4 regions of the Vibrio sp. AK197 genome follow, and region 2 is predicted to be linked to each of the others. Evidence: predicted binding sites of a transcription regulator. Region 2 holds the regulator's gene; each other region holds the start of a gene.
What was found. Region 2 encodes CRP, which controls carbon source genes, mostly activating them, when cyclic AMP is high. Its sites were predicted from a motif close to TGTGANNNNNNTCACA; they were not measured.
Positions count from the first base shown of each region.

Region 1: the regulator CRP is predicted to act here: its motif matches at 1,119-1,134, upstream of M1D72_RS09285 (CTP synthase).
Region 3: the regulator CRP is predicted to act here: its motif matches at 1,166-1,181, upstream of malT (HTH-type transcriptional regulator MalT).
Region 4: the regulator CRP is predicted to act here: its motif matches at 1,432-1,447, upstream of nagE (N-acetylglucosamine-specific PTS transporter subunit IIBC).

Region 1 covers NZ_CP096430.1:455,035-457,244, reverse strand. Annotated here, with positions in the region: gene M1D72_RS09285 (CTP synthase) at 1-1,034, opposite strand, end outside; gene mazG (nucleoside triphosphate pyrophosphohydrolase) at 1,231-2,040, opposite strand; gene relA (GTP diphosphokinase) at 2,133-2,210, opposite strand, start outside.
Region 2 covers NZ_CP096430.1:212,863-215,072, reverse strand. Annotated here, with positions in the region: gene M1D72_RS08130 (phosphoribulokinase) at 1-609, shown strand, start outside; gene crp (cAMP-activated global transcriptional regulator CRP) at 853-1,485, shown strand; gene M1D72_RS08120 (IclR family transcriptional regulator) at 1,552-2,210, opposite strand, start outside.
Region 3 covers NZ_CP096429.1:6,144-8,353, forward strand. Annotated here, with positions in the region: gene malT (HTH-type transcriptional regulator MalT) at 1-1,026, opposite strand, end outside; gene M1D72_RS00040 (glycogen/starch/alpha-glucan phosphorylase) at 1,541-2,210, shown strand, end outside.
Region 4 covers NZ_CP096430.1:2,252,282-2,254,491, forward strand. Annotated here, with positions in the region: gene nagE (N-acetylglucosamine-specific PTS transporter subunit IIBC) at 1-1,316, opposite strand, end outside; gene nagA (N-acetylglucosamine-6-phosphate deacetylase) at 1,783-2,210, shown strand, end outside.

The DNA of each region.
Region 1 (2,210 bases), 240 kb from region 2:
TCCAAACCTTCTAAAAGGTCAATACCTCGGGTTTCTATATCCTGAGAATCAACGTATTTAATATTCACGCTTAAACGGTTTTTTAGACCAGCGTGTTTTAATGCTTCGTTAACTGACTTATAGGCGTCTGGTAATTCGATATATTTACCAACCATGCCAATCGTCACTTCGCCCGTCGGGTTCGCTTCTTCGTAGATAACTTGTTCCCACTCAGACAAATCCGCTTCTGGTGCATTGATGCCAAAACGGTTACAAACCAGATCATCCAATCCCTGAGAGCGGATCAATGAAGGAATCTTGTAGATAGAATCTACGTCTTTCATTGAAATAACGGCCTTTTCTGACACGTTACAGAACAGAGCAATCTTCTTACGCTCGTTGGCAGGAATCACACGATCACTACGACAAACGAGAATGTCAGGCTGAATACCAATCGAAAGCAACTCTTTTACTGAGTGTTGCGTTGGTTTGGTTTTCACTTCACCAGCAGCCGCCAAGTAAGGTACCAGCGTTAGGTGCATAAACATAGCGCGTTCACGGCCAATTTCTACGGCAAGTTGTCGAATCGCTTCCATAAATGGCAATGACTCAATATCACCTACAGTACCACCAATTTCAACGATAGCGACATCATGACCTTCAGCACCTTCAATCACGCGATCTTTGATCGAGTTAGTGATATGAGGAATCACCTGAATAGTGGCGCCTAGGTAGTCACCACGACGCTCTTTACGAAGAACGTCTGCATAAACACGACCCGCTGTGAAGTTGTTACGCTTGGACATTTTGGTACGAATAAAACGTTCGTAGTGGCCAAGGTCTAGGTCAGTTTCAGCGCCGTCTTCGGTTACAAAAACTTCACCATGTTGAGTTGGGCTCATTGTGCCTGGGTCAACGTTGATGTAAGGGTCTAGTTTCATGATGGTCACTTTCAGACCACGAGCTTCTAGAATCGCTGCCAGTGATGCAGCTGCAATACCTTTACCTAGAGAGGATACGACCCCGCCAGTAACAAAAATATAGTTTGTCGTCATGTTTAACCTGAAATTGGTTGAATGAGGGAAATGGATTTCTTCTGGACGGGAGAAAATTGTACCAGAAGCCCTTAACCGCCACAACGTGAAATATATCACACCTGTGTTTTTATTTTTTGCTTCAAATCAATCCCAGCGATGAGAATGGTGGAACCTTTGAATGACAGCGCATTCTTACGCGTCATTGCCAAACCTCTTAGGTTTCGCTGGTCGCTTTCTCTTGCTGTTTGACTTGCTGCCAAAACTGTTCCAGTTCATCTAATGTGAACGCATTCAGAGGACGGTTATTCTGGCGAGCAAGCTGCTCAACCTGCCTAAATCGACGTTCAAATTTGACATTTGCCTTGGTTAACGCACTTTCTGGATTTTTTCCCAAATGACGCGTCATGTTGACCACAGCAAACAATAAATCGCCCAGTTCGAGCTCCAAAGCATGTTCATCAACCGGTACCATCAACGCCTCTTGCTGTACTTCTTCAATTTCTTCATGGACTTTATCAACCACCGGCCCTAATGTGTCCCAGTCAAAGCCAAATTGAGCACATTTCTTTTGTATTTTATTGGCGCGCATCAATGCTGGAAGCGAGTTTGGTACTGAGTCTAGAATACTTTGCGTTGTTTCGCCTCTTTGCGCTTTTTCCTGCGCTTTTTGATTTTCCCAATTCTCTTTTAGCTCCGCATCACTGCTAAAATTGGCACCACCAAAAACATGAGGATGGCGTCGAGTCAGCTTTTCATTCACTGTGTCAACGACGTCACTAAAATCAAATAGCCCTTGCTCATTAGCCAGTTGGCTGTAGAAAATCACCTGAAACAGTAAGTCCCCGAGCTCTTCTTTTAAATTTGACCAATCTTGCTTATGAATCGCGTCCACCACTTCATACGTTTCTTCAATAGTGTGTGGAACGACCGATTCAAAGGTCTGCTTTACATCCCAAGGACAACCGTTCTCAGGGTCACGCAGTTGGCGCATAATGCGCTCTAAATCTTCTATTGGATGGCTCATCGTGTTTCCTTCCTCTAAATAAAAAAGGTGAGCAGTACTCCCACTCACCTTTTCGCTCACTGTCTATGATTTTATCGGCACTTGAAACCCGTTTACGTGAGGCGTTTTACCGTCATCACATCACGAATCTGTTCAACCCGCTTGGATATTCTTGGCAGAACTTCGACGTT
Region 2 (2,210 bases):
CATGAAGGTGTTGGACAAATCCGCCGCTATTTACATACTTTTGATGAAGCCGTCCCATACAACCAAATGCCGGGCACCTTTACTCCCTGGCAAGAACTCCCTAGTGATACCGATGTCTTATTCTACGAAGGCTTGCACGGTGGTGTGGTAGATGGTGACGTGAATGTCTCGCAGCACGTCGATTTTTTGATTGGCATGGTGCCGATCGTCAACTTAGAGTGGATTCAGAAATTTGTCCGCGATACACGCGATCGAGGTCACTCGCGTGAAGCCGTGATGGATTCCATCGTACGCTCGATGGATGACTACCTTAACTACATTACTCCGCAGTTTTCACGAACCCATATCAACTTCCAACGCGTCCCCACGGTCGACACATCCAACCCACTTAATGCCAAAGGGATTCCAAGTTTGGACGAAAGTTTCGTCGTCATTCGCCTCAGAGGGATTAAAAATGTTGACTATCCGTACTTACTTGCGATGATTGATGGGTCGTTTATGTCGCGTCATAACACCATCGTGGTGCCTGGCGGTAAGATGAGTTTTGCCATGGAGTTGATCGTTCGACCGCTCCTACAGCAGCTCATAGAGACAGGAAAGATAGGGTAATTTTTCCTACATTTGGTGATTACTTTTCATACCGTGATCATGTGCACATTTTTGCGTAGATTTATCGGTGTATGACCCGATTAAAATCAAGAAATCGTTTTCTAAAAAGGATACTATTTCTTACCGAAACACAAGATAGCTTGCAGCATTGTTAAAGTGCTCTTATTCTAGGAAGCTCGTATTAAAAGCTTCGCTACAATATGGAAAAGAAGCAAGCGTACCCTGCAGAGGAAGTGAGATATTATGGTTCTAGGTAAACCTCAAACCGACCCAACATTAGAGTGGTTTCTTTCACACTGTCATATTCATAAATACCCTTCAAAGAGCACGCTGATTCATGCGGGCGAAAAAGCAGAGACCTTGTACTACATCGTTAAAGGTTCTGTTGCGGTATTAATCAAAGATGAAGAAGGTAAAGAGATGATTCTCTCTTACCTAAACCAAGGTGACTTCATCGGTGAGCTTGGCTTGTTTGAAGAAGGCCAAGAGCGTACCGCTTGGGTTCGTGCAAAATCACCATGTGAAGTGGCAGAAATTTCATTCAAAAAATTCCGTCAGTTGATTCAAGTGAATCCGGACATCCTAATGCGCCTATCAGCGCAAATGGCAAGCCGCTTACAAGTGACAAGCCAAAAAGTTGGTGACCTAGCATTCCTTGACGTGACTGGTCGCATCGCGCAAACGCTACTTAACCTAGCAAAACAGCCAGATGCAATGACTCACCCTGACGGTATGCAAATTAAGATCACTCGCCAAGAGATCGGCCAAATTGTTGGCTGTTCACGTGAGACCGTTGGTCGTATCTTGAAAATGCTTGAAGAGCAAAACTTGATTTCAGCGCACGGTAAAACCATCGTGGTTTACGGTACTCGCTAAGCAATTTGCTGTCAGAAAAAGCCACCGCTCAGGTGGCTTTTTTGTTTCTAAGCATTGGTAAGCCTGCTAGCAGAGATCTTGATTCAACTGCTGAGCCACACTGAGCAACTCTTGCTTGGTATTTTCAATATCTTCAATATGATGGTGAACCGTCCGTGAATTCAAGGTCATATACGGAATCGTAATCACCGCTAACACGTCCCCTTGCACACCAATGATTGGGACACTGATGTTGGTTACCCCGGAAATCTGAGGGCTATCCCCCACGTAATAACCTTGCTGTTGAGTTCCTTCAACATGACTAAGCGCATGCGCGATTTCTTCTTCAGTCGCATCAACACGGCTTAACACTTGCTGACGTTGCTGCTCAGAACTAAAGCTTAAGTAAACAATACCGGAGCCCGAGGAGCAAATGTCGATTTTTGAGCCTAAACGCAAACCAAAGCCCATTTTATAAGGGCTTTCTTCGCGAGCAATCACCACCATTTCACCGTTTTTATAACTGCTCAAATGGCAAGATTGATTCACTTTGCTGCACAACTCTTCCATCAGCGGCGCGGCGCGCTTTAGTAGTTGTGATGTTGGTGGATGTTGATTCGACAACGCAAACATTTTTAAGGTTAACGAGTAGCCTGAGCTCCAAGCATCAAACTCAATGTATTGCCTTTCTACTAATACCGACAGCATTCGAAAGATCTCGTTCACGCTGCGATTTAGACTGTCAG
Region 3 (2,210 bases), on a different replicon from region 2:
TTCGCTCTCTTTTTGCGGCATACGCGCTTGGCGTTCGTGGGTTAAAAACTCGGCAAATAGGTTATGAAAGCGGAACCAGTTTTGCTCACCTTCAAGTGGATGAATGAACAAACCATAGCGGTTGAGTGATTCCAACATAATTAATGCGTCATCACGCTGAGTTAACGCTGTGACTAAGGCATCATTAAAGTGATCTAAAACGGAGCACTGCATTAGGAATTGGCGTGTTTCGTTGTCAAGGAGATCAAACACTTCTTCGACCAAGTAATCCCATAGATGCGCATGATTAAACTGCGACACCGATTCAGCCGATTGGGCGAGTGTACGGCGCTGATGTTGCGCTTGCAGAGCAATTAGTTGTAACGCTGAAGGCCAGCCTTCCACATAAGTTCGCAAACTGTCTGCGGTTGCGTCATCAATGCCATCGCTCACTCGTTGATTGAAAAAGCGCGTGGTTTCTTCCACATCAAATGCCAGCAAATCATTCCCAATTTCAATCATTAAGTCGCGTACGCGCAAGTTAGCTGTGCCAAGCGGTGGTGCCGTGCGACTGGTGACAACCAGAGTCAGGTTGTCAGGCATATGCTTTAAGAAAAATCTCAGCGCTTCGTGAATCTCGTCATCGGAGATCAGATGATAGTCATCAAGAACAAGGTAGGCCTCTTGATGGAAGTCCGCCATTTCCGCAAAGACTTCACCAAACAAGCTGTGAATTGAAGAAAACTGTCGCTTCTCGGCCAGTTTTAAAGAGTTCGGCATTGAAAAGTGGGAGGCTTTATTCAGCGCTTGCAGCAAATAATTAATAAAGCGAAATGGGTCATTGTCGCTTTCATCAATGTTGTACCAGCCGACATTTGGTTTATCCGCCAACCACTGAGCCGCCATGGTGGTCTTTCCATAACCGGCAGGAGAGCGGAATAAAACCAGTTTATAGCAAGGCGCTTGCTGCAGCAGATCAAGAACTCTGGGGCGAACGATCGCATTGTGCAGCCGTCCTGGACGCGTTAATTTTGAGGGAATCCACATCTTTTAAGCCAGATCCTATATCAAAAGTGAACCAATTGAATTTTGCAAGGGATGGTACTTGAAGTAGGACCATACAGTTATTGATCAACTGCGCGAATTTCGTTGGATTCACATTTATAAACCCACTACGCCCCTGAATTGTGATCATTATCACTATATATCTGTCGCACAGCCGAGATTTGATCGTTCATTTGCACCGTGATTGATGTAATTGATGAAAAGTTACTAGGCTAAATGTGATGTCTAAAACAGTTTGATTATTTGTCTGGTGAGAAAGATCGATGCCATATCGGGAAGCTGACTAGCTTTATTTTGTTAGTGGTGTGATCTTTCTCACCGGACTATTGAGTCTAACGCTGTGGTTTGAGAGTTCGATCACTGAGCTCTGTGTAATCTGCACTCTACGCCCTGACTCCTCCTCCTACGCATTGATGTGGTTAGGAGGATGTTTCACTTGTCTAGTGAATGCACGATATGCCTCAGATGACTTAAACCAAACAGTGAGAATTCTGTTATGAAACCTACTCAGCAAAAAGATTTCGATAAAGGTGCTTTTCAAGCCAATGTGAAGAAGCATCTATCGGCAACGTACGCGACGACGGTTGAGCACGCAACGCCACGTGCATGGTATTTAGCAATGGGCCGAGCGTTAGCTGAATTGACGACTCTTGATCTTCTTGAGACAGAACAAGACGACAAAATTACCCACGCGAAAAGCGTAAATTACCTTTCTCTTGAATTTCTTATTGGTCGTTTGACGGGCAATAATTTAATCAGCATGGGCCTTTATGAGCAGATCACCGAAGCAATGGGTGAGCTGGGCCAAAACCTAACCGACTTACTGGAAGAAGAGCGTGACCCTTCTCTGGGTAACGGTGGTTTAGGCCGACTGGCGGCGTGTTTTATGGATTCGCTAGCCGCGCAAGAGTTCCCAACCGTTGGGTACGGGTTGCATTATGAATATGGTCTGTTTAAACAGTCATTTGATCACGGTCGTCAACAGGAAGCGCCTGATGCTTGGTGTGGTGTTGAAGGTTACCCATGGGAAGTCGCTCGCCCTGAACTTGCTCAAGAAATCGGTTTTTACGGACACGTTGAAGTATACGAAGAGCAAGGCAAAGAGAAGCGCCGCTGGGTGCCTGGCATGCAAGTTAAAGCGATGCCTTGGGATATGCCTATCGTCG
Region 4 (2,210 bases), 1.1 Mb from region 2:
AAACGAAGGCGGGTAATACAAGCATCAATGTTCGATAGGTTTTGATGACCACCAAGCACTTTTAAATACTGTTTAGCCAATTTATTTGACTCTTTTGCCCCTTGCAATGGTTGACCAGCGCGACCTTCAACCTCGTCTTCACGTCCTGGTGTTTTGAGGTTAAAGCGCACGATAACCGTTCTGAACACAACGTAGTAGATAGCGAAGAACACCAATCCTTGGATAATCAACATATACCACTGAACCGCCAATGGGTTACGCGTAGAAAGGAATAAGTCGACAAAACCTGCGGAGAAACCAAAGCCTGCAATCCAGTGCATGGAAGCGGCAATAAACACCGAAATACCCGTTAACACGGCGTGCAGCACATAAAGCAGTGGCGCAAGGAACATGAATGAAAACTCAAGTGGCTCCGTTACCCCTGTAAAGAAAGAAGCAAATGCAGCCGCAATCATGATGCCTGCCACTTTTTCTTTGTTCTTGGCGGTCGATGTATGGTAAATCGCAAGAGCAGCACCAGGTAGACCAAACATCATAATTGGGAAGAACCCAGCTTGATACATACCCGTTACACCGGCAACGGCGGTTCCTTCTGCAATGGATTTTGCGCCACCTAAGAAATTAGGAATATCATTAATCCCTGCAACATCAAACCAGAACACTGAGTTTAATGCGTGATGAAGACCAACAGGAATCAATAAGCGGTTAAAGAAGGCATAAATCCCCGCACCTGCAGACCCCATGCCTTGAATCGACTCACCAAAATGTACAAGCCCACCATAAATCGCTGGCCAAATATACATAAGAACAAAAGAGAGAAGGATACCAACGAATGAAGTTAAGATAGGAACAAGGCGCTTACCTGAGAAGAAAGCCAGCGCTTTATGCAATTCAACTGTCGAATAACGGTTATAAATTTCGGCAGAAATGATGCCCACTAGAATACCTACAAATTGGTTTTGAATTTTACCAAATGCGGCAGGAACTTCTGAAGGGTCAATACCTTGGATTTGTGCAACTGCACCAGGTGACAGCAGGGTTGTAACCACATACATACACACCAAACCGGCCAGTGCGGAAGCACCATCTTTGTCTTTCGACATACCGTAAGCGACACCGACAGCAAATAACCATGACATGTTGTCAATAATCGCTGCACCCGCTTTAATGAGGAACCCCGCCAATGCAGAGTTAGCACCCCAGCCGGTCGGGTCAATCCAGTACCCTACCCCCATGAGGATGGCCGCGGCGGGCAAAGTTGCCACCGGAACCATCAGCGCTTTACCTACGCTTTGAAAATAACCAAGAATATTCACCTTATAGTTCCCCCTATAGGATATTTATTATCTTGAACGACTTTTTTTATCCGCTCAATTTAGTTCCCCCAGTTTATGGTTTTAATTTTGCTCCGCAAATTAAAACCTTATCTTTTGTGATCATTATCACCGCAAAGTTCTGCAATATAGGGTTTTTGCTAGCAAGATCATAAAACTTATTTCATGTTGTAAAAAATGATAATATAATCTCGTAAACCGCGTTATTCTTGACATTTAGCGTCATCAATACCCAAAAAATTTATAAACAATGAAGAAAACAGCCCTAGGTCTTGTCATAAATATCGCATAATGTGAAAAAACCGAAGATTTTATCACCTAAAAGTTACTTTTCTTCATTTTATTTTGCCTGACCATGTAAACAAACAAGAGACAATCTGCCATTGTTGTTTGACGGAAATTTTAGGCGTAACCAAAGAACAAGAATCGATAAAAGGATTAGCTGACCATGTATGCGCTAACGAACTGCAAAATATTCACCGGCTCTGACGTATTGCTTCACCATGCGGTCGTCGTAAAAAATGGGGTCATTGAACAAGTCTGCCGTGAAGAACAACTGCCGCACAACATTGAAAAGAAAGATTTGGCGGGCGCAAATTTAAGTCCTGGCTTTATTGATTTACAACTCAATGGTTGTGGTGGTGTGATGTTTAACGACGACATCACGCCTGCCGCGCTAGAAACAATGCATCGCGCCAATTTAAAATCTGGATGTACCAGCTTTCTTCCTACCTTGATCACCTCATCCGATGAGGATATGCGGCGGGCTATCGCGGTCACACGTGAGTATCAACGCCTAAACCCAAACCATTCACTTGGCTTGCATCTTGAAGGGCCCTATCTTAACGCCGCGAAAAAAGGCATTCACAATGTGGA